DNA from 3 places in the Hahella sp. NBU794 genome. Region 1 is predicted to be linked to each of the others. Evidence: predicted binding sites of a transcription regulator. Region 1 holds the regulator's gene; each other region holds the start of a gene.

What was found. The regulator FliA, encoded in region 1, starts transcription of late flagellar genes. The targets are predictions, from matches to a motif close to CTAAAGTTNNNNNNNNNNCNGCCGATA.
Region 2: a site for FliA is predicted at 1,368-1,394, ahead of fliD (flagellar filament capping protein FliD). Genes of this name have one in related genera too.
Region 3: a site for FliA is predicted at 1,163-1,189, ahead of ACQYWX_RS08670 (flagellin). Genes of this name have one in related genera too.

What each region holds. Positions count from the first base shown of each region.
Region 1 is NZ_CP192738.1:1,563,809-1,572,082, reverse strand. It holds gene ACQYWX_RS07105 (chemotaxis protein CheA) at 1-2,141, opposite strand, end outside; gene ACQYWX_RS07100 (protein phosphatase CheZ) at 2,153-2,944, opposite strand; gene cheY (chemotaxis response regulator CheY) at 2,964-3,338, opposite strand; gene ACQYWX_RS07090 (RNA polymerase sigma factor FliA) at 3,522-4,235, opposite strand; gene ACQYWX_RS07085 (MinD/ParA family protein) at 4,414-5,226, opposite strand; gene flhF (flagellar biosynthesis protein FlhF) at 5,283-6,581, opposite strand; gene flhA (flagellar biosynthesis protein FlhA) at 6,618-8,274, opposite strand, start outside.
Region 2 is NZ_CP192738.1:1,916,340-1,923,529, forward strand. It holds gene ACQYWX_RS08670 (flagellin) at 1-781, shown strand, start outside; gene ACQYWX_RS08675 (flagellar protein FlaG) at 862-1,308, shown strand; gene fliD (flagellar filament capping protein FliD) at 1,439-3,409, shown strand; gene fliS (flagellar export chaperone FliS) at 3,471-3,866, shown strand; gene ACQYWX_RS08690 (histone deacetylase family protein) at 3,969-4,892, opposite strand; gene ACQYWX_RS08695 (GNAT family N-acetyltransferase) at 5,139-7,190, shown strand, end outside.
Region 3 is NZ_CP192738.1:1,908,939-1,916,128, reverse strand. It holds gene ACQYWX_RS08670 (flagellin) at 1-1,069, opposite strand, end outside; gene ACQYWX_RS08665 (motility associated factor glycosyltransferase family protein) at 1,247-3,310, opposite strand; gene ACQYWX_RS08660 (flagellin) at 3,881-5,932, shown strand; gene ACQYWX_RS08655 (tetratricopeptide repeat protein) at 5,968-7,190, shown strand, end outside.

The sequences.
Region 1 (8,274 bases):
ATGTGGAAGAGCGGGAACACATTCTCGCGCACCACAATACATTCCTGCCCATCGACGATATTGGTCTGGGTCAGGTCAAGGTGGAATATTTCCACCACGCTCACCAATGGGAATGCGAACGCCTGATCTCCCAGCATCACCATCAAGGTCGGCATGATGGCGAGGGTCAACGGCACTTTGATTACAATGCGCGAACCGCGCCCCAACTCTGATTCAATATGGATGGTGCCGTTCAACTGGGTGATCTTGGTTTTGACCACGTCCATCCCGACGCCACGCCCGGACACATCGGATATTTCCGTCTTGGTGGAGAATCCCGGCGCGAATATCAGGTTATACGCTTCGTTATCGGTGAGACGCTCTGCGGCGTCCACATCGTAGATGCCTTTTTCTACTGCTTTCTGACGCAAGACCACCGGGTCCATACCCGCGCCGTCATCTTCGATGGACAGCAGAATATGGTCGCCTTCCTGCTCCGCCGCCAGCACCACACGCCCTACCCGCGGTTTGCCTTTTTGCTCGCGCGCTTCGGGAGATTCGATACCGTGGTCCACTGCGTTACGCACCAAGTGGACCAGTGGGTCGGACAGAGCTTCGACCAGGTTCTTATCCAGGTCGGTATCTTCCCCACGCAACACCAGATTGACTTCTTTGCGCAGGTTGCGCGCCAGATCCCTCACCACGCGGGGGAAACGGCCAAATACTTTCTTGATGGGCTGCATCCGCGTCTGCATGACGGCGGACTGCAAGTCACTGGTGACCACGTCCAGATTGGACACGGCTTTACTCATGTTCTCGTCGGCGAACTCTTCGCCTAAACGCTTGAGACGGTTACGCACCAGCACCAGTTCGCCGACCATGTTCATGATGTCGTCGAGGCGCTTGGTGTCCACCCGCACCGTGGTTTCCGTGGCGATGCTGGCCTGGGCGTCTTTCCCGGCGGCGGCGCTCGCCGCAGGCTGACGCCGTTCTTCGTCCGGCTCGGCGCGGGCTGGAGCTGGGGCGGGCTTGACGACTTTCGGCGGCTCTTTCTTGACCGGCTCCTTCTTGGCGGGCTCTTTTTTCACAGCCGCCTTTTCCGCCGGTTTTGCCGCGGCAGGTTTGGCGCCCCCGGTAGGACTCGGTCCCTTGCCGGAGCCGTGTAACTCGTCCAGCAGTTTTTCGAATTCGTCGTCGGTAATCAGTTCGGAGTCGCCAGCGGCGGCTTCCTCTTTTTTCTCTACTTTCTTTGCAGGCTTTTCAGGCTCGGCTTTCGCCGCAGGTTTGCCTTTCTTCTCCGCGGCAGGGGCCTTCTTCTGCTCAGTCCCGTCAGAGACGGCGCCGTCAAACTTGCCTTTGCCGTGCAGTTCATCCAACAAGGCTTCAAATTCATCGTCGGTGATTTCATCACCGTCGCCGGCGGACACGGCTTCAGCCGCTTCTTCCTGAGGAACCGGAGCAGGTTCGGGAGCAGCCTTGGCGGGCTTGCCTTCCTGAGGACCTCCAAACTTGCCGGGACCATGCAGTTGATCCAGCAGTTTCTCGAACTCGTCTTCGGTGATTTCATCGCCTTCGCCTTTCGACTCCGACGCCTCCGCTTTCTCGCCGCCGTCTTCATCGTCCAAGGCGTTGAGAAGATTCTCGAATTCGTCGTCGGTGATATCGCCTTCCGCCGACGCCACAGGCTCTTCAACGTCTTCAGCCGCGTCTTCTTCGTGCTCTTCAACGGCTTCTTCGGCAGGCTCGTCAGCTTCTTCCGCCACAGAGGCGGATTCGCCGCTGGCCAGTCGCTCCAGGGCGGCCATGAGTTCGGGCGCGGCGGGGGTCAGTTCTTCCCGCATTTTCACCTGGGAAAACATTTCGTTGACGGCGTCCAGCGCCTGCAGCACGACATCCATCAATTCGGAGTCGACACTGAGCTGACCGTTACGCAACAGGTCGAAGACGTTTTCCGCCACATGGCAGCATTCCACCAGGGCGTCCAACTGAAGGAAACCGGCGCCGCCTTTGACGGTGTGGAACCCACGGAAAATGGCATTCAGCAGATCGCGGTCGTCCGGGTTCTGCTCCAGTTCCACCAACTGCTCTGAGAGCTGTTCAAGAATTTCTCCCGCTTCGACTAGAAAGTCCTGCAGGATTTCTTCGTCCGCTTCAAACCCCATTCATGTGCTCCTCAGAAACCAAGGCTGGAAAGAAGGTCGTCCACGTCGTCCTGGCTGGCGACGACATCTGAGCGTCCTTCGGTCTGGATCTGCGGGCCGTGCCCTTTTGTAATAGACTCTTCTTCGGCTTTCATCTCATGCTGAATGCCTGTTATGCGGTCAACCTTGCCCGCCATGGCGACCAGTTTGACCAGATTCACTTCTACTTCCTTGACCAGACCGGTAACCTTGTTGATGACCTGTCCCGTGAGATCCTGAAAGTCCTGAGCCAATAATATTTCCGACAGATTGGTGTACACCTTGTCGCTGTTAGCGGCCAGATCCACCAAAAACTTATCAATGCGCTTATACAGCTCACGGAACTCAGAGGGGTCCATTTCCCGACGGCGCAGTCGTCCCCAGGCTTCTTTCAGCTCATGGGCCTCCTGCTTCATCTCTATCGCCACAGGCATGCTCGCTTCCACCATATCCATGGTCTTGTTGGCGGCTTTGTTGGTCATATCGACCACATAGGAAAGGCGATCAGAGGCGTCAGCGATTTTCGACAGCTCCTCCTCCTGATTCATCCTCACATTGCCCATGTCGATATTGAAATTGCGTATGGCTTCGTGCAACGAACGGGTCAACTTGCCCACTTCGTGGTACAGCGTACGGTCCCGAGTGTCATTAAGGTCGGAAATTACCCGCAACGCTTCGCCAAAGTCCCCCTTACTAACGTGCTCCATCAAGCTCGCCGCCTGCTCGCTCAAGCGCGTCTCAATTTCCTCTTGGGAGGAGGATGGTGGCTGCTGTTCATTGGTCATAGTAATTCCTGCGGTTTTATTATGAGTCGATCCGCTCGAAGATTTTCTCTATCTTTTCCTTCAGCACGGCCGCAGTAAACGGCTTCACCACATACCCGTTAACACCCGCCTGCGCCGCTGCGACAATCTGATCCCGTTTGGCTTCCGCCGTCACCATGAGCACCGGCAGGTTTTTCAGACTATCATCAGCGCGAACAGCCTGGAGTAATTCGATTCCCGTCATTCCGGGCATATTCCAGTCAGTGACCAGAAAATCAAACTTCCCGGTTTTTAACATCGGCAGCGCGGTGGACCCGTCATCCGCTTCATCGGTATTGGTGAAGCCCAAATCCCGAAGCAGGTTTTTAATAATCCGCCTCATTGTTGAAAAGTCATCTACAACGAGGATTTTCATGTTCTTGTCCAATGTAACCTCCACAATGGCGACGCTGGAAACCCTTTGATTTCATTACTCTACTGAGTAAGTCTAGCTGGTCGCGCCGTACTATCCAGTTTTTTGATACAAGTTGTTTTAGAAAACATGACCGCAGGATGCTGATTTCGAAAAAACATTAACCTGCGCAGGCAATGGCTTGATTTAGCTGTTTTTCCAGTCTGAGAGACGGGATCGCAGTCGCAAGGTCGCCTGGGAATGAATCTGACTGACCCGGGACTCGCTGACTGAGAGCACCTGGCCGATTTCCTTGAGGTTGAGTTCTTCGTCATAGTAGAGAGACAGCACCAGCTTCTCCCGTTCCGGCAAACCGTCTATCGCGGCGCTCAATTTTTCCAGAAAGGCGTTTTGTTCGATGTCGCTGAGGGGATTGTCGGTGGTTAACGTTTCGTCGTCAGAGCCGCCCTCCCCGTGAACGCCCAGCTCTTCCAGGCTGAACAGCTTCCCCGAACTGGCGTCGCGCAGGCTGGCGTGGTATTGCTCCAGGGGTATGCCCAGCTCTGCCGCCACTTCCGCATCCGACGCATCTCGGCCGGTGCGGGCTTCAATAGTGTGTATCGCGTCCGCGATATTGCGGGCGTTGCGGTGCACGGAGCGCGGCACCCAATCGCCTTTACGAATTTCGTCCACCATGGCGCCGCGAATGCGGATGCCTGCATAGGTTTCGAATTTGGCGCCTTTGCTGGCGTCATATTTCTGCGCGGCTTCCAGCAGTCCGATCATGCCCGCCTGAATCAAATCATCCACCTGCACGCTGGCGGGCAGACGGGCGATCAGGTGATGCGCGATGCGCTTGACCAGAGGCGCGTATTGCCTGACCAAAGTGTCGGCGCGCTCCGCCCGCGTCTCGCTATACATCATATAAGTGTTCGCCAATGACATGAATTTGCGCGCAAGGCCTGCAATAAACCGGATGATTTCAACAAAAACGTTCTCATGGGTGTTTGAGGATATGTCCGGCGCAACCATCACGCCTTATCGCAAGCGCCCGGGATATAGCCGCCGGGCGAGCCCTCGCATTCCGTCCGGCGCGTGTCTAACTGTGCACCAGACGCTCCACAAAGAATTCCAAATTGCCTCTCGGCGCCGTCGGCAACGGCCAGTTGTCCACTTTTTGCGCCAGCTGGCGGTACGCCAACGACGCTTTGGCGCGCGGATAGGCTTCGTACACAGGACGTTGCCGTTGCACCGATTTGCGTACGGCTTCGTCGAATGGAATGCTTCCTACATATTGTAGCGCAACTTCCAAAAAGCGTTCGGTGACCTTGGATAATTTACCGAACAAATGCCGCCCTTCCTGCTCGGAGCGAACCATGTTGGCGAGCACCCGAAAACGGTACATATCGTGGTTCTTGTTGAGCAGTTTGATGACGGCATAGGCGTCAGTAATGGAGGTGGGCTCGTCGCACACCACCACCAGGGCTTCCTGGGCCGCGCGCACGAAGGAAAGCACTTGTTCGGAGATACCCGCCGCCGTGTCGATCACCAGCACGTCCAGGTCGTCGCTGATATCGCTGAAGGCGTTGATCAGACCCGCATGTTCAAGAGGAGACAGATGAGTAAGGTGCTGGGTGCCGGATGACGCCGGGACGATCTTTATCCCCCCCGGTCCTTCAATCATCACTTCCCGCAGGGTGCAATCCCCCGCCAGCACATCCCCGATATTGCGCGAGGCGGTGACGCCGAGCAACACATCAATATTCGCCAGTCCGAGGTCCGCATCCAGCAGCACGACGCGACGTCCCAGGTCCGCTAACGCGAGGGACAGATTTATGGAAACATTGCTCTTGCCGACACCCCCCTTTCCTCCGGTGACTGCAATAACTTGAACCGGATGTACTTTACTCATACCGGTAGATATCTCCTGTTATTAGACGGCGCGGCGTTGACCCCGCACTCAATAGTTTAGACCACCAGTTCCGCAGCGAAGCGACTGGTGTTATTAGTTTGTTCGGTCTCCCGCCGGGTCCGCCGCCACAAAGCGTCCGCGCGCGCCACCAGGGCATGCGCTTTCGCCGGATGAATGTCATCGGGTATTTTCTGTCCGTCGGTGACATAGGCGACCGGAAGCCGGTTCAGGATGGCCATGCTCAACACTTCACCCAGACTGAACGCTTCATCCAGTTTGGTCATGATACAGCCGGAAAGCCCCAACATCTTATAGTAATGATAGGTGGATTTCATGACCTGCGGTTGGTTAACTGCCGACAATACAAGATAATTTCTGATGCGGTGACGGGTCACTTTCAGGTCTTTCTGCTGACGCTCCCAATTCGGGTCCTGGGGCGTCAATCCTGCGGTGTCCACCAGCACCAGACGTTTGTTGGCGAGACGGTCAAGCAGATCGTCCAGGCTGTTCTCTTCATCCACCACGTACACAGGCACATTCAGCAAGCGTCCAAAGGACTGCAATTGCTGCTGACTGGCCACCCGGAAACGATCGGTGGTGACCAGCGCCAGTTTTTCGGCGCCGTAGTGAACCACGAAACGCGCCGCCAGTTTGGCGAGAGTGGTGGTTTTGCCGGAGCCGGTCGGCCCCAGCAGCGCGCAGACTCCACGCTGATAAATCAGTTCTTCATTTTCCGCCTTCAAGCCATGCGCCAGGCGCGCCATCAGGTTGCGCCATTGTTCTTGAGCGCCTTTGCGCGGGTCCGCCTTGGCGGTGAGCGCGTTTTGCAGCTCACGGAAGATACCCATTTCCTGCATGCGTTCGATCAGCTCGCGATGGCCGGGATTTTCTTCCGGACGCGCGGCGGCGACAGGCTGACGCATGATGCTTTTAAGCTGCATGATCTCTTCGCGCATTTCCGCCAGCATACGTGAGGTTTCCGGTTCTCCGGCGCCGATTTGCCGGGAAGCCGTCGCCGCCGGTTCTGCAGCGGCAAAAGCCGGCGCCGGCTCCGCTTTGGGTCTGGCGTTGCTTTTCAGCGTTTCCAGCCGGTCGCGCACCCGCGACATTTCATCCTCCAGGCGACGATGGCGATCCGCTGTCTCCCGGGCCACCGCAGAGGGCGTCGGGCGTGGGCCTTCCTGCTCAGGCATGCTGCTGCGCTGATCGTCCTCGTTATAATCCAGCGCACAGATCACCTCCACGCCATCCCCCGTTTTACTGGTGGACAGAATGACGGCGTCCGCGCCGAGATCTTCACGGATATCCTTTAAAGCCTGTTGCATTGACGCTGCAAAAAAACGTTTCACTTTCATAATGTTAGTCTCCCGGCTCCACGAGCCCGCACGGGATTACCCACTGATTGTCGCCACGATGGTGATTTGTTTGTTGTCCGGCACTTCCTGATAAGCCAGGACATGCATGCGCTCCACGCTGAGTCTGATGAACCGCGCCAGAACCGGGCGCAGGCTGTTGGACACCAGCAAGACCGCCGCTTTACCGAGCATTTCCTGACGCTGCGCTGCTTCCGCCAGCGAGCGTTGCAGTTTTTCCATCATGCTCGGTTCCAAAATCAGACCGATGTCATCCATGCCGCCGGCCTGTTGCGCTTGTTGCATAGATTTAAGCAGTAATTGTTCCAACCCTGGGTCCAGAGTGATAACAGGCAGCTCAGGCTCCGCCCCTACTATGTTCTGGACGATCAGACGACGCAGAGACGCCCTCACCGCCGCCGTCAAAATACCGGCGTCCTGGGTCTTCGGCGTAAAGTTGACGATGGCCTCCGCAATGCTGCGCATATCCCGCACCGGCACATCTTCCTGCAACAGATTCTGCAGCACCTTCAACAGGGTGCTGAGCGAAACAGTGTTGGGAACCAGCTCTTCCGCCAGTTTCGCCGCTTTCTTGCCCAGCTGCTCCAGCCACTGTTGCACTTCTTCATGGCCGATCAGTTCATAGGCGTGACGGCTGAGCACCTGATTCAGATGCGTCGCCACCACGGTGCTGGAATCCACCACGGTGTAGCCCAGCGTCTGCGCCTGTTCTTTCTGGGCAGGATCAATCCACACCGCCTCCAGGCCGAAAGCCGGGTCTTTGGTCTGAATACCGTCCAGCTTGCCGAAGACCTGACCGGGATTGATGGCCATTTCCCGATCCGGATGAATTTCCGCTTCAGCGATGGTGACGCCCATCAGGGTGATGCGGTAAAAGTTCGGCATTAAATCCAGATTGTCGCGGATATGCACGGAGGGCATGAGAAAGCCCAGCTCCTGCGACAGTTTTTTACGCACGCCCTTGATGCGGGCCAGCAACTGTCCGCCTTGCGACTTGTCCACCAGTGGAATAAGGCGATAGCCCACTTCCAGACCGACGATATCCACGCTGGCCACGTCGTCCCAGCCCAGTTCTTTGGTCTCGGGGCCACGCACCGCCGGCGCGCTCTCGCCGGGAGCCAGTGCGGGACCGCCGCCGGGTTGCGGCGGCGCTCCGGGACGCCTGGGCGCAGGCGTGACGCCTTCGTCCACCACTTCCGACTGCTGCTGGCGTTTCCACATGAAATACGCCGCCGCGCCAAACACCGACGCCAACCCCAGAAACGCCATGTGCGGCATGCCTGGAATTACGCCCATGATGAACATAACGACGGCGACAATGGCCAGCGCCCGGGGGGAGCCAAACAACTGGTTGATGACCTGGCTGGACATATCCTGCTGAGTGCTGACGCGGGTGACCATGATGGCCGCCGCGGTGCTGAGCAGCAGTGAAGGAATCTGCGCCACCAGACCGTCACCGATCGTCAGCAGCGCATATTTCTGAACGGCGTCGTTAAACTCCAGATCGTGCTGCATGATGCCGATGGCGAGACCGCCGATCAGGTTGATAGCCAGAATCAGCAGACCTGCGACGGCGTCGCCGCGAACGAATTTACTGGCGCCGTCCATGGACCCGTAGAAATCTGCCTCTTGAGACACTTCCGCCCGACGCGCTTTGGCTTCGTCCTGGTTGATA
Region 2 (7,190 bases), 350 kb from region 1:
GGACGGTAGCGCCATCGCGAAAGCGGCTGCGATCAACCGTTCGTCTGACCAGACTGGCGTTACCGCGCTGGCTAACGAAAACCGTGTTAACTCAGGCAACCTGACTACCACGACTGCCTCTGCGACGATTACGGTCAACGGCGTGTCCATCACTGCGAGCTTCAGCACCACTGACGACGTCGCTGTGAAACAGGCTGCGATCATCGATGCGATCAACCAGAAATCCGGTCAGACTGGCGTTACTGCGGAAGTACTGGACTCTGACTCCTTCACTCTGGTGGCTGCGGACGGTCGTAACATCGACATCAGCGGCGCCACAGCGATGGCCAGCATCACCACCACGACCTTTGTCAGCTCTGTGACGCTGTTGTCTGGCGGTCAGATAGACGTTGAATCCAACACCAACTCTGCCGGTCTGGCGAAAGCGGGTCTGAGAATCGGTACATTCGGCGGCGCTGAAAGCGGCTCTCTGCTGCAGGATGTGGATATCTCTACTGTAGCTGGCGCTGAAGCGGCTCTGAAGGCGGTGGATAACGCATTGCAGACTGTAACGTCCAAACAGGCGGAACTGGGCGCCATCCAGAACCGCTTCCAGAACACGATTGCGAACTTGGAAGTGAACAACGAGAACCTGAACTCCGCCAACAGCCGGATCAGGGACGCAGACTTCGCATCCGAGACCGCAGCGTTGTCAAGGGCGCAGGTACTGCAACAGGCCGGTATCTCGATATTGGCGCAGGCTAATGCAAGACCCCAGCAAGTCTTGTCGCTCCTGCAGTAACGGAGTGAACTAACGTGAAATACCGGCCGGATGTTCTCTTCCGGCCGGTTTAAGCGTTAAGACATGCTAAGAGGTGAGATATGAATGACGTTAAGACTACTGAACTGAGTATGGCGGCGGCCACTAAACCCGTGAACCTGCCGTCTGCTCAGTCCGCGACGTCGTCACCTCCGATTGAACCTAAGGTTAAGTCCGGGGTAGCAACGTCTACGCCTGATACGCAGGCTGCGAAGCAGAGCTCTGCAGCCCAGCCCACCAACGACATTGCCAATAAGCAACAGCAACAGTTGGAGAGGGAGCAAAGCCACGAGCTTAGGGAAGCGGTGACCAAGTTGAATGAATACGTTCAATCTGTGCAGCGTGACCTGCAGTTCGAATTGGATGAGGTCTCGGGAAGAACGGTCATTACTGTTTTGGACAGAACCACAAAAGAAGTAGTGAGACAGATTCCCGATGACTTGGCCCTTAAGCTGGCTCGCAACTTGCAGCAGGATGAACCAGTTAATCTGTTTTCCGCCAAGGCGTGAGGCTTGGCGGAAAACAGATAGGGTTCGGCAGGAATTTACGATCCGTAACAAAAAAAGGGGCAAAGTTTTGCCCCTTTTTGCCGATAAATAAAGATATGATCGTACACACAATCCGCGAGGTTGGCGTCACATGGCAAGCGTTTCTTCAATAGGCATCGGCTCGGGAGTATTGACCAGCGAATTAATCGAGAAGCTGGCCAGTGCTGAGCGTGAGCCGACGGAAAAAAGGCTGAATCTTAAAGAAGATGAAGTGACGGCCAAACTCAGCGACTTGAGTCGTCTGAAAAGCGCAATTACCGACCTGCGTTTATCCGCTCGTACATTGAGCACGCCGGAAGCGATGTCCAGCAACACGGCGACTTCCAGCGGCTCTGCTGTTGGCGTCACCGCCAACACCTCTGCGAAAACAGGTTCATATGCGCTCACCGTCAGCAATCTGGCCGTTGCGCAATCATTGAGCTCCGGCACTTTCGCTGATAAAGACACCACCACTGTAGGAACAGGCACGCTGTCTTTCACTGTCGGCGGCGTCACCAAAAACCTGACCGTTGATAGCAGTAACAATACGTTGCAGGGATTGTCCGACGCCATTAACGATATGGGATTGGACGTTAACTCCTCCGTTATTTACAACGGCTCCTCCTACCAGCTTGTGTTATCCGCTTCAAAAACCGGTGTGGCGAATGCGATCTCTATCGCAGCGACGGATAACGATGGCAACAGTACGGATGGTTCGGGGATCTCCCAGTTTATTTATAACGCCACCAACCAGAATTTAACTCAGGACGTCGCAGCGGAAGACGCCGCCTTTACTTTGAATGGCGTATCCATCACCCGTTCGTTGAACACCGTCGATGACGTGGTGGACGGCCTGACTCTGACTTTAAATGCCGAAACCGCAAGCGCAGTCAACGTTACCGTTAGCAAAGACCTGAATGCTGTGACCGAAAGGGTCCAGGATTTAGTGGATAAATATAATGCTTTGCAGGAAATCATTAGCGAAGTCACCGCTTTTGACAGTGATACCGGAGAAAAAGGCACTTTGCTGGGCAGCTCCACTGTGCGCACTATCTCCACCCAGTTGCGTTCTACGCTGAGTTCAATTGTTCCCGGGCTGGAAAGCGCTAACGTCCGTAGTTTGTCTGAATTGGGAATTACGACCAACTCAGAATCGGGACAACTGGAGTTCAACAGCCTCACGTTCCAAAACAAGCTGCAAAGTTATCCGAATGACGTAGCGGCTTTGTTCGCCGACCAGGGGCGTACGACGGATGCGCAGGTCAAGTACGTCAGCGCCGGGATAAATACCAAGATTGGCTCGTACGCCGTTGATATCACCCAGGTGGCGACGCAGGGCGCTTTCACCGGCAATGTGGCGCTGGGCGGCTCAACAGTCATTGATGCGGATAACGACACCTTCAAGATCAAAGTCAACGGGGTGGAGTCCAACACCATTACTCTGACCGCCGGAACTTATACTGACAGTGAGTTGCTTGCGGAAATTCAGACTCAGCTGGATGCGGACACCAATATCGCAGGCTCTGGCGTGACTGTTTCGTTGGACGGCAGTAACCAGCTGGTGTTCACCTCTGGAGAATATGGCAGTACGTCCAAGGTCGAGATTACCGCCATCGACACCAATACCGCGGCGCAGCTGGGTTTGACTGTCGCCACCGGCGTAGATGGCCTGGATGTCGCCGGCACGATCAATGGGAAAGCCGCTACCGGTAAGGGCCAGTATCTGACCTCTGCGGACGGAGACTCGAAAGGGCTCAAACTGCAAATTACCGGCGGCGCCACTGGCGCACGCGGCACAGCGACTTATATTGAAGGGGTGGGAGACCAGATGGTCGACCTGGTGAACAATTATCTGTCCGCCGACGGTTTGATTACGGTCGCCATCAATGGCTTTAATTCACAGCTGGAAAAAATCTCTGAAGACCGGACGGAGTTGAACGATCGCATTACGGCCTTGACGGATCGGCTGGCGCGTCAGTTCACCGCCGCGGATTTGATTATTTCCCAGCTCAAGAACACGGAAAACTTTTTGTCCACGCAGCTGGAAGCGCTGGTGGCCAGCACCACTGGAAGCAAGGGTTAAGCGAAGGGCCTGATCCAGGCGCTTAAGATCACAGACGAGTAATTATGAGGTTGCTATTACAATGAACGCGTTACATCAGTATCAGAGCGTGAATCGTCAGACCAGCATTGTCGATGCGGATGGGCACAAGTTGATCCAGCTATTGTTCGACGGTGCGCTGGAGCGCATTACCATGGCGAAAGGGCAGATTCTCGCCAATAACTTTGAAGGCAAAAATCGGCTGATCGGCAAGGCGGTTGAAATCGTCGGCGGTTTGCGCGAGTTCCTGGACAAAGAAAAAGGCGGCGACATCGCAGAGCGTCTGGATGCTTTGTACGAATACATGGAGCGTCGCTTGTTTGAAGCCAACCTGCAAAATGACGCGACCATTCTGGATGAAGTGGCGGGCTTGTTGAAGCAAGTCAAAAACGGCTGGGACGGCATTCGTCAGGAAGCGTTGGAAAAAGGTCTCGTCTAACCTGGCCTGAACAGGCCGCTTTCTCGCAACCTTATAGAAACTCCGTCCGCTGTTGGCGGGCGGAGCTTCTAAACAAGGTTAAGTCCTCGCTCATGCGACGTTTCAATTCCCCATCAAACCTTCCATGTGCGCTTCCACACTGGCGGACAGGGCGTTCAGGTTATAACCGCCTTCCAGAATAGAAACGATGCGCCCACTGCTGTAAACCCGCGCCACGTCCATCAATAAACGGGTGATCCAGCGGTAGTCCCTTTCTTCCAGCTCCAGGTGCGCCAGGGGATCATGTTTATGGGCGTCGAAGCCCGCTGAGATAAGTATCAGTTGCGGACGGTGATCCTGCAGGCGGGCGAGCCAGTCTCTTTCAACGCTACGCCGGAATTGCAGACCGCGGGTGTGGGCGTCCAGCGGCGTATTGATGATGTTGGGGCGATCCACCGCATGGTGACTGAACGGATACAGCGGATACTCAAAGCTGGAGCAGAAAAGGACCCGCGGATCATCCTGAAAGATGTCCACCGTGCCGTTGCCCTGATGCACGTCGAAGTCCACGATGGCGATACGCTCCAGACCATGAAAATCCATGGCGTGGCGGGCGGCGATGGCGATATTGTTGAAGAAGCAGAAGCCCATGGATTTGCTGCGTTCCGCATGATGGCCAGGGGGACGCACGGCGCAAAAGGCGGTGTTCGCCTGGCCGCTGAGCACCATATCCGCCGCCTCTACCGCAGAGCCCGCCGCCAGATAGGCGGCGCGCATGCTGTGACGCATCAATGCCGTATCTGGATCGACCATGATGCGGCCTTTGTCCGGATTCAGATTTTCCAGTTGTTCAACGTAGCGGGAGGGATGCACCCGAATGATTTTGTCGCGGTCGGTTTCCTGCGGCTCGACCAGATCCACTTCCTGCAGTATGCCGGCGTGCTCAAGCCGGTCCATAATCGCCTGTAATCGCATGGGGCTTTCGGGATGCCCCTCGCCCATGTCGTGCAATGTACAGTCTTTATGATAGAAAAGGGCGGTTTTCATCTTTGTTTTCCTTTTAGAGGCTTTTAGTCTACTGCAAAGCGATAACGGCTTGAAACCGGAGATGGGGCGAATGTTATAGTCCGCGCCCGCGATTGAGGTGGGCGTATCGAATTACGCCAAGTCAGTCAAAGCGGGGGATCTTGATATCTGTCAAAGTGGCCGGTATTGGTCTATGTATCTTAGATATCGGCGGTGTTTCCGCAGTCGCCGGGTCCGGAGCCTGTCAACGCAAATGGAGAAAACAGATTGGGAACCCGACATTTAGAAGCGTTGTTCAACCCTAAGTCCATCGCGGTGATTGGCGCCTCCGAACGCTCCAATAATCTGGGCGGCATGGTGTTGCGTAATCTGATGTCCACGGACTATTCAGGCCGTCTGGTGGTGGTGAATGACAAGGGCTATCACGACGTGCATGGCGTCCCCTGCGTGAAACGGCCCCAGCAAATGCCGTTTCGGCCGGACTTGGCCATTATCTGTACGCCGCCGGAGAGCGTGCCGCGCATTGTTCGGGTGCTGGGAAACGTCAAAGTTAAAACCGCGATGATCCTGACCGGCGGCTTGTCGCGCACCCACAGCCGCAGTGGTCGGCCGCTGATGTATTCCGTTCAGGAAATTGCGTCTGAGTACGGCATTCGTATCCTGGGGCCGGAAACTATCGGTATGTTGTCCCCGGCCAGCAATCTGAACGCGACTTATATGCATATGGGCGTGTTGCCGGGCAAGATCGCTTACATTGGCCAGTCCGGCTCTCTCGCCAGTGCTGTAATTGACTGGGCGTTCACCCGGGGAATCGGCTTTTCGCACCTAACTACCCTGGGAGACGGCATTGACGTCGGGCTGGACGATCTGATCGATTACCTGGCCCAGGATCGCAGCACCAAAGCCATTTTGCTGCACATGGAGAACATTCATTCGCCCCGGCGTTTTATTTCCGCCGTGCGGGCGGTGTCGCGGGGGAAGCTGGTGATCGCAGTGAAAAGCGGACGCACTCCGGCATCGCAATGGCGTCCCGCGGAACTGCCCCTGGGGGTCGTGGACGGCGACAAGATTTTCGATGCGGTATTCCGGCGCGCCGGGGTGTTGCGGGTTAACGGCGCCGATGAGATGTTCGATGCGCTGGAGACGTTAACCCGGATGAAACCGGTGCGCGGCGAGCCTTTGCACATTATCAGCAATGGTCTGGGTCCAGGGGTGCTGGCGGTGGATCGGTTGGCGTCTCTAAATGGCGAGCTGGGTTCGCTGTCGCCGGAAACGGTGAGTGAACTGGGTAAGCATCTGCCGCCTTATTGGACGCGTCGTAACCCTATTGATCTCAACTATGACGCCAACCCGGAGCTGTATCGCCGCACCCTGGAGATACTCGGACGCGATCCGCACGTGTCCAATGTGCTGGTGCTGTACGCACCGTCTCTGACCGAAGACAGCCTGCAGGTGGCGGATGCGGTGATAGAAGCGGGTAAGCGCTCTCATCTGAATATTTTCACTTGCTGGCTGGGCCACAGCACGGTGTATGACGCCAGGGAAGCGTTTTTCCACAGTGGCGTACCTACGTTCTCCACGCCGGATAAGGCGGTGAAAGCCTTCATGCATATGGTCAATCACCAGCGCAGCCAGCGGGTGTTGCGGGAAACGCCGGAGTCCTACACCGACCCGGTGGTGGATCGCTCCCGCGCGCGCAAGACCATACAGAAGATATACGCATCAGGACGGCGGGTGTTGACCAATGCGGAGTCGCGGCAGATTCTCACTGACTACGGCATCAACATGCAGGATACCCGCTACTGCGAAACCGAAGAGCAGGTAGTGGAAGTGGCGCGGGAGTTTGGCTTGCCAGTGGACATCCGCATTTTGCACGAGCACAGCTGCATCCCTTTTAAAGACGAGAAGACCGGCCGCGGCCGCTACAAGGGCAGGGTGAAGGGGCTGGTGGAGGACGCGTCCATTCGCGATTCCTGTCGCTACCTGTTGACGCATTACAGGGAACATTTCCCGGACAGCGGCTTTTTAGGTTTCGCCGTGCAGCCCAGTTTTCAGACGGTTGGCGGAGTAGGGTTCAGTTTGGGGGTCACCCGCGATCCGGTGTTTGGGCCTTTAATGGTGTGCGGCGCCAGCGGCGCGGCGGTGAATGTGTCGGCGGATCGCAAGCTCGCTCTGCCGCCGTTGAACATGGTGCTGGCTCGGGATCTTTTGCTGCAGACGCATATGTTTCGCCTGTTGAAAGACTATAGCTATAACCCGGAGCAGGACATCGCCAAAATCTGCGAAACCCTGGTGATTCTGTCGCAGATCATTATCGAT
Region 3 (7,190 bases), 340 kb from region 1:
AAAGCGAGTAGGTGCCGACATAGGCGTTACCCAGGGAGCTTGCCGCGGCCAAACCAAAGGTAGCCAAGGTGTTGCTCGTAGTTTCAGTCAATACGATGTTACGACCGTCGTCAGCCACCAGGGAGATACCCTTGGCGGTGTCGCCGTCGAAGACCGCGCGCACGCCTGTGGCGCCGGATTTTTCGTTAATGGCGTCCGCTGTCGCTTGCAGGTTCTGCTCGACAGTCAAGGTGGTGCCTTTACTCAGGTTGATGCTGACCCCGTTCAGGTTCAAGCTCACGTTCGCCGCAGTCGCGTCGGCGGTAGTGGTGCCCGCGACATAGTTTGCGTCGACAGTAGCGGTGACGCCTGTCTGATCGGATACATCATTAATCGCCGCCGCCTTAGCAATGGCGCTTGACGCCGCATGGCTGGTGGAAGCCGTGTCGTCGGTACCCACAGATGCGCCCACGGAGATGCCGTTGATAACGATGTCCCCTGCAACCATTTCATTGCCGGTGCTGCCTACAACCAGAGCGGTCGTAGTCGTTCTGCTGGAAATACCGCTGGTGTCCGCTGTTCCCAAAGTGCTGGTGTCCAGCTTGGAGATGGTCACGCTAATGGTGTTCCCCAGGTTAGCGCCAGTTTGGAAAACGGAATTCTGGAAAGAGCCGTCCAGCAGTTTCTTACCGTTGAAGTTGGTAGTTGCAGCGATGTTTTCAATCTCGCTGATCAGCTGGCCAACCTCTTCCTGCAAGGCTTCACGGTCGATAGTTGAGTTAGTGTCGTTCGCAGATTGCAGTGACAGTTCACGAATACGCTGTAAGCTGTCTTTCATTGAGCTCAAAGCGCCTTCAGCGGTCTGCGCCAATGAGATCGCGTCTCCCGCGTTACGAACCGCGACGTTAGTGCCGCGAATCTGAGCGTCGAAACGTGTTGAAATCGCCAGACCTGCCGCGTCGTCTTTTGCGCTGTTGATGCGGAGACCCGAAGAAAGCCGCTGCAACGACGTATCTCCTGACCGCTGTGAAGCGTTCAGGTTACGCTGCGCATTCAACGACGCAATGTTGGTATTAATTATTTGAGGCATGTTTGCTTCTCCTGTAACCCTTCTCACTCGGTTAAGAGGTTCTCGCTTCTACACAGCAGGGCCGGTCGAACTGCGCTAACCCGTTGTCCTTAGTAACGGCTTCAGGAGAAGATTCTTTAGTTAATTTTTGCCTGCTCTTTGTAATGAAATGTAAGCCTTAACCCCATGACTTCACGCTCACGCAAAGTCATCGGGATCATTGATCGAACGGCGCACCCAGGGATCTGTCTCAAGGTCGAATTTTTTGTACATAACCTGAAGAAAATGTTTATGTACATCAAGGAGAAAGCGCAGCATGGTCTGTCTCCATTCCTCCATGAAGGTCAGCCTCTCCGCATCATTCTGAATGGCCAGCGTATGCGCGAAACCGATATAAAGAAAATGTCTGATAGAGCCCCGCAACAGGAAATAAAATTCTTTAGCTTTAACTTGCACCTGATCTTCCATGTAAGTGTTGATGCGGTTACAGACTCTGTTCATTTCATCTTTGCTGATAATGGGCGCCTGCAAAAATGTCGAAACATCGTCGCTGAACTGCCCGAACAAGACATTTAAGCGGTCTCGCTTCTTCTCAAGCACGTCTACCGGTATTTTTTCGTGCTGCGACGCGTAGAGGTAATCCACCACCTTCTGCTTCTTGTCGCTGCTCGCGTTGAGCGCCGTCAGGGAAATCGGTAATGGTCCCGGCGCCACCCACTCAGAGCCCTCAATCTTGGCCCCATGAGAAAAGTTGTAGACTTTGCCGCGCTCAGGGAAGTCTCTCAGACTGTTTTCCGCTTTGCGTTTGGCGGCGAAATATTGCGGTGACGTCAAAACGGAGCCGCCGTCAACACCCTCCACCTTAAACACATGCTGGCCGTCGTAATCCACGCTGCGCTTGAACGCCTCATGGGCGTCGTCGTCGTAATAGATCGAGCTTTGCGCATGGTGATGGCGTCTGTCCGTGAACCCAAAGTCCATTCCAAACAGCAAGATGTTCTTGAATCCGTAGTGCAGCGCCCAGGCTAACCCGAGGTTGGTGCAAGTGGGAGTTCCCCCGCGGATGATCTGCCCATGTTCGGGAAACATGGTCGCCAGCCCACACTCTTCTTTGATGTATGCGCGCCGTTCGCCAAACAACTGGTATACGATCGGGCTGATGTGAATAGGAGCAATAACTTTTATCGAATTCAAGTAATCGGGATCTTTAAGCCGCTCCAACTGCCCGACCACATATTGATAGTCAGACTCCAGTTCGACATGAATATCCGGTTTGATTCCCATCGGATGCAACGCAGTGATGGAGGAGCCGCATGAAATGATCAACGCGCCGCGCTGTTGCATCTCCCGTAACTGATCAATGCGCAAGTCCAGGGAGGGACCCGCCCCGACAATGCACACCGGCACATCGGTTATGTCATTGACAGGCGGCGGCAATAACTCAACGCCGCTATATATATTGTGCGCCGCCTGATTGAGCTGGTTGACCTCATCGTCATAATTGCCCCAGGAAACCAGGAACACATACAGGTCGTCGCACACCTTCTCAGATAAATTATCGTGGGACTTCAGGCCGCGATGATTATAAAACAGCGTCGCGAGAGGAAAAGCTGGCGGTGTCGTAACCAGGTTATTCCACAGCAGCGCCCACTGTGAGTATTCGTCTTCCTGCCCGCCCAGCAGAAAGTGAATGGTGCGCCCTTCCGCGCCGTCATACTTGCTGCAGATCTCCGCCCAGTCGACGGCGTACAGACTCGCGGCGAAATGATCCAGATTAGGCTCAAAAACCACGGCGTAGTTGACCTTGTGCTGCTCCAGGAAGGCCTCAATGTGATAACCCACGCCGCACCCGAGGAAGACAATGCAGGGATAAGAATCCCCCAGCCAAAAATGATTGAAATTCGACTTATTAATAGGAGATTTTCGAATAATGGCGTCAGCGGCTTTGAAGAAAAACCTTGGGAAGCAGTAATCGCCGGGAAACGGCGGGTCAATAGAAACCACCTTGCCGCCTTCACTGTAGACCTTGGTGAATTCCTTGATTTCGTTCAGAGCATAGGCCTTGGCTTTACCGCCGTATACGGAATGGCCTTCATCGTGAATATCCACTTCACCAGCGTCAGGGATGATATTCAGCTTGGATTTTTTCATCTGATAGTTCAGGAAGTGCTTATAAATGCCGGGAAAGTGGTCTTTGAAGTAGGCTAAATTCTTTTCCCTGCGCTCGATGAAAGGCTTAAGTATTTCCGCTTGATCGGTCATTGCTTCTATCTCTTTTTTAGTTTTTCCGAACGAGAAAATTGGGGCGGCAATTTTCCGTCACTCGAAAAATTTTTAGTGAACAGACAAAGTTAGCGTAGCAGTGATCTGCCCATTACTCCTGTTTTCGCCACTTTTAACGCCTCTATCTTTCAAGCTCGGCAATTATCATGCCGCCATTTCCGCAGCCGCTTCAAAAAGGGAGGCGTCAGCTTACGCGCCTTTCTTTGCAAGGCGGCGCTATCTATATGAAGGAGAGAGCAATTGTTATCCCCATTTTCCTCTTGGCGGCAAGCGGCAACTTTTTGACCGCCCCTTGGCAAACTCCTGCCAAAATCCATAGGCCTCCCTTGCCCGCAAACCTATCTGCGTTTTTTTGTGATTAAAAATCAAACACATAAAATTTCCCAAAAGTTCTGGCAATGCTTTTGCATAGGCAGTGGAAACGCTCCTTTCTGCGCAATTTTTATTCGCATAGAGGGGCAGGCAAAGTCAGGTAGCCGGTTGCTACGCATCCGAGCGGCTCTTACGAAGGAAACGGCCCGGCTGGTATAGACGCAATAGGGGGAAGTTATGCCTCAGATAATTAATACCAACATCGCCTCGATCAACGCGCAGCGAAATCTTAATAATTCGCAGTCGGCCAACCAGACCGCTCTGGCGCGCCTGTCATCGGGTCTTCGTATCAACAGCGCGCGGGACGACGCCGCCGGCTTGGCGATATCCACCCGCTTTACCTCCCAGGTACGAGGATTAAGCGTCGCTATCCGCAACGCCGGCGACGCCGTGTCGCTGTCGCAAACAGCGGAAGGCGCGCTTGGCGCGATGAGCGAAAACCTCCTGCGTATTCGCGACCTGGCGCTGCAATCCGCCAACGCCACCAACAGCGGGCTGGATCGCAAAGCGCTGAATGAAGAGGTCAACCAGCTGCTTCAAGAGATCAAGCGGGTATCGGAGCAAACTAACTTCAACGGCACCAAATTGTTGGACGGCACCTTCACTGACGTGACCTTCCAAATCGGCGCCAACGAAGGGGAATCGGTCACTTTCGGTATTGAAGGCGCTACGGTGGACAAACTGGGAGCGGCGGAAACCGACGGCATATCCTCGGAACCGGAAGCCGCGGCTCTCGCTGCCGGCGACCTGGTGATCAACGGCATCGCCATTGGCGCATCCACTGGCGTTGACGATGCGTTCTCCAGCGCCAACCAGGACCAGAGCGCCATCGCCAAAGTGGCGGCGATCAACAAACTGACGGAATCCACCGGCGTAGAAGCCGTGATTAACGGCACCTACGTCAGCGGCTCCACCACTTTTATCGCCACCACCCAGTCAGCGTCCGTGACGATAAACGGCGTGGCGATCGCAGTGACCATCTCCTCTAACCTGTCATCGCAGGTCAATCTTGAGAACGTCGCAGCGGCGATCAATGAAAAATCCGGACAAACCGGCGTCACCGCCTCGTTTGACGGCAACCCGACGGTCGGCATCAGGCTGACGGCGGAGGATGGCCGCAACATTGTCATCCAAAGCACGGCCCTCAACTCCACCGCCTTCGGTTTGCCGCCTTCCGACACGGCCGCCTCCGCCGCCGTTACCTACACGGGCACCTTTACGCTCATATCACGCGACGGCAGCGCCATTGGACTCGACACCACAACCGGTAACATTGGCAACGCGGGTCTTTCTGTAGGCACCTTCAGCGGTAATAACAGCGGCGCCATCAGCGACCAGGTGGACGCCAACCCGTTCGCTGCCGGCGATCTGGTTATCAACGGCGTTCCCATCGGCCCGACGCAAACCAACTTTGACACCTCTTCCAGCACGCAAACGGACTCCAGCGCCATCGCCAAAGCTGTGGCGATCAACAAGGTCAGCGATCAGACCGGCGTTGTGGCGGAGGTAAACGATACGATCCAAAACGCCACGGCGTTGGTGACCGGCAGCGCGCAAAACTTCAACTTCCAGATCAATGGCGTGCAGATCAACATCTCCTACGGCTCCAATGACACCGTGGCGGATGTGCAAAGAACGGTTATCACCGCGATCAACAACAAGTCCGGTCAAACTGGGGTGCAAGCGGAAGCCTTCGGCAGCAGTTACAGAATGATCGCCGACGATGGCAGGAACATTCAGATATCCAACGCCTCTACAACCACGTCTTTAATTGGATTGGGCACGGTGGACACTGTCACCGCCAGCACCATCACCCTGCTCTCGGCCGGAGCCATCGAGCTGGATACGCTGACTGGTCAGATAGAAAAGAGCGGGTTCGAAGTCGGCACTTACGGCTCCAACTCCACCGGACAATTGGTGCAAAACATCGATATATCCACGGTGGACGGCGCCATCCTGGCCCTCAGTGCAGTAGACAACGCGTTGAACACCATCAACTTCCAGCGTGCGAATCTCGGCGCGATTCAGAATCGCTTCGAGTCGACCATATCCAACCAGGCGATTGCGTCAGAAAACCTGACCGCCGCCAACTCGCGAATCCGCGATGCGGACTTCGCGGCGGAGACCGCCGAGCTGTCCCGAACCCAGGTATTGCAGTCAGCCGGATTGTCGATTCTGGCCCAGGCTAATGCACAGCCGCAGCAGGTGCTGCAGCTGCTGCAAGGCTAAACAGAGATTGAATTGAGCTAGCAGAGGTAAGAACCATGCAGGCAACAGCGCAAGCAAACGAAAAACTTCAATCCACCCGTGTTGAAGCCGCCCACTTACTGATAGAGGCGAACGAGATATACCGCGCCTCCAATCGTCCAGGCGCGTCGCATCAACAACGCAGTGAGGACAGAGGCGCCGCCAAAGCGCTCATAGAGCGAGCGCTGGCGCTGGAGCCAGCGCAAGCCTCGGCGCTGGGCCTGCTGGGTCGAATAGAGCTGGATGAAGGACGGCTTAACGAAGCGCGCCGGTTCTTCAACCAGGCGCTGGCCCAAGACCGCAACGCGCCGCAACTGATCGCCAACCTTGGCTATCTGAATCTGATGGAGAATCAGCCCGCCCAGGCGGAGCAATATTTCCAGCAGGCGCTGCAACAGGATAAAAGCTACGCCGCCGCCTTTCTGGGCATCGCACACTGCCAGGCGGCGATGGGCAATTACGATATTGCCTATATGCACTATCGGCGCTTACTGGAATACGGTCTGGAGTGGCCCACTCTGTACGCCGGCATGATCAAGTGCTGCGCTCATCTGCAGGTTGAAAGACGCTCCGAAACCATTGAGCGCGATCTGTTGGATTTACTGCAGCAAGAAGACCTGCCTCATCAGAATCTGGCTCGCATTACCGCACAGGCGCTGGCGTTGAAATACGACCTGCGCAACCCTGACGTGTGCATCGACATCAACGACGCCGCGCAGGACCCGTTACTGCTCTTGGCGCTGACCAGAACTGTGATGCCAAATGCGGACGTAGAGCAGTTCGTCACGTTGATACGCAAAGCCATCCTTGACGAGACGACAGCCTCTGGCGAATTACGCGAAGGGCTGCAGGAACTGGCCATCGCCATCGGCGTCTACAATGTCGCTACCGGCGGAGCACTCTACGCCGCCGAAGATGAAACCGCTCAAATCAGCGACCTGAACAGAAAGATTCTGCTGTCCTGCACAATGGAAAACAGCGTGACGGATATCGCAGGCGCTCTTATCGTCGCCGCCATGTACGTCACTCTCTTCCCTCAGGCCTACTCGCGCTTTTTGTCGGCTTTCTCCCTGGACGACTGGCCGCAGTCCATGCAACTGCTGATGGAAGCCAGCTTCTACTTACCCATGGAGGATGAAGGCTACAAGCAAGGGTTTCAGGAAAAACAGCTTGAGTTACTGGAAGACGCAGCGGAAGTCGCCATGGCCTGCCCAGTGTGGCGCAACATAGAGTTCTTCAG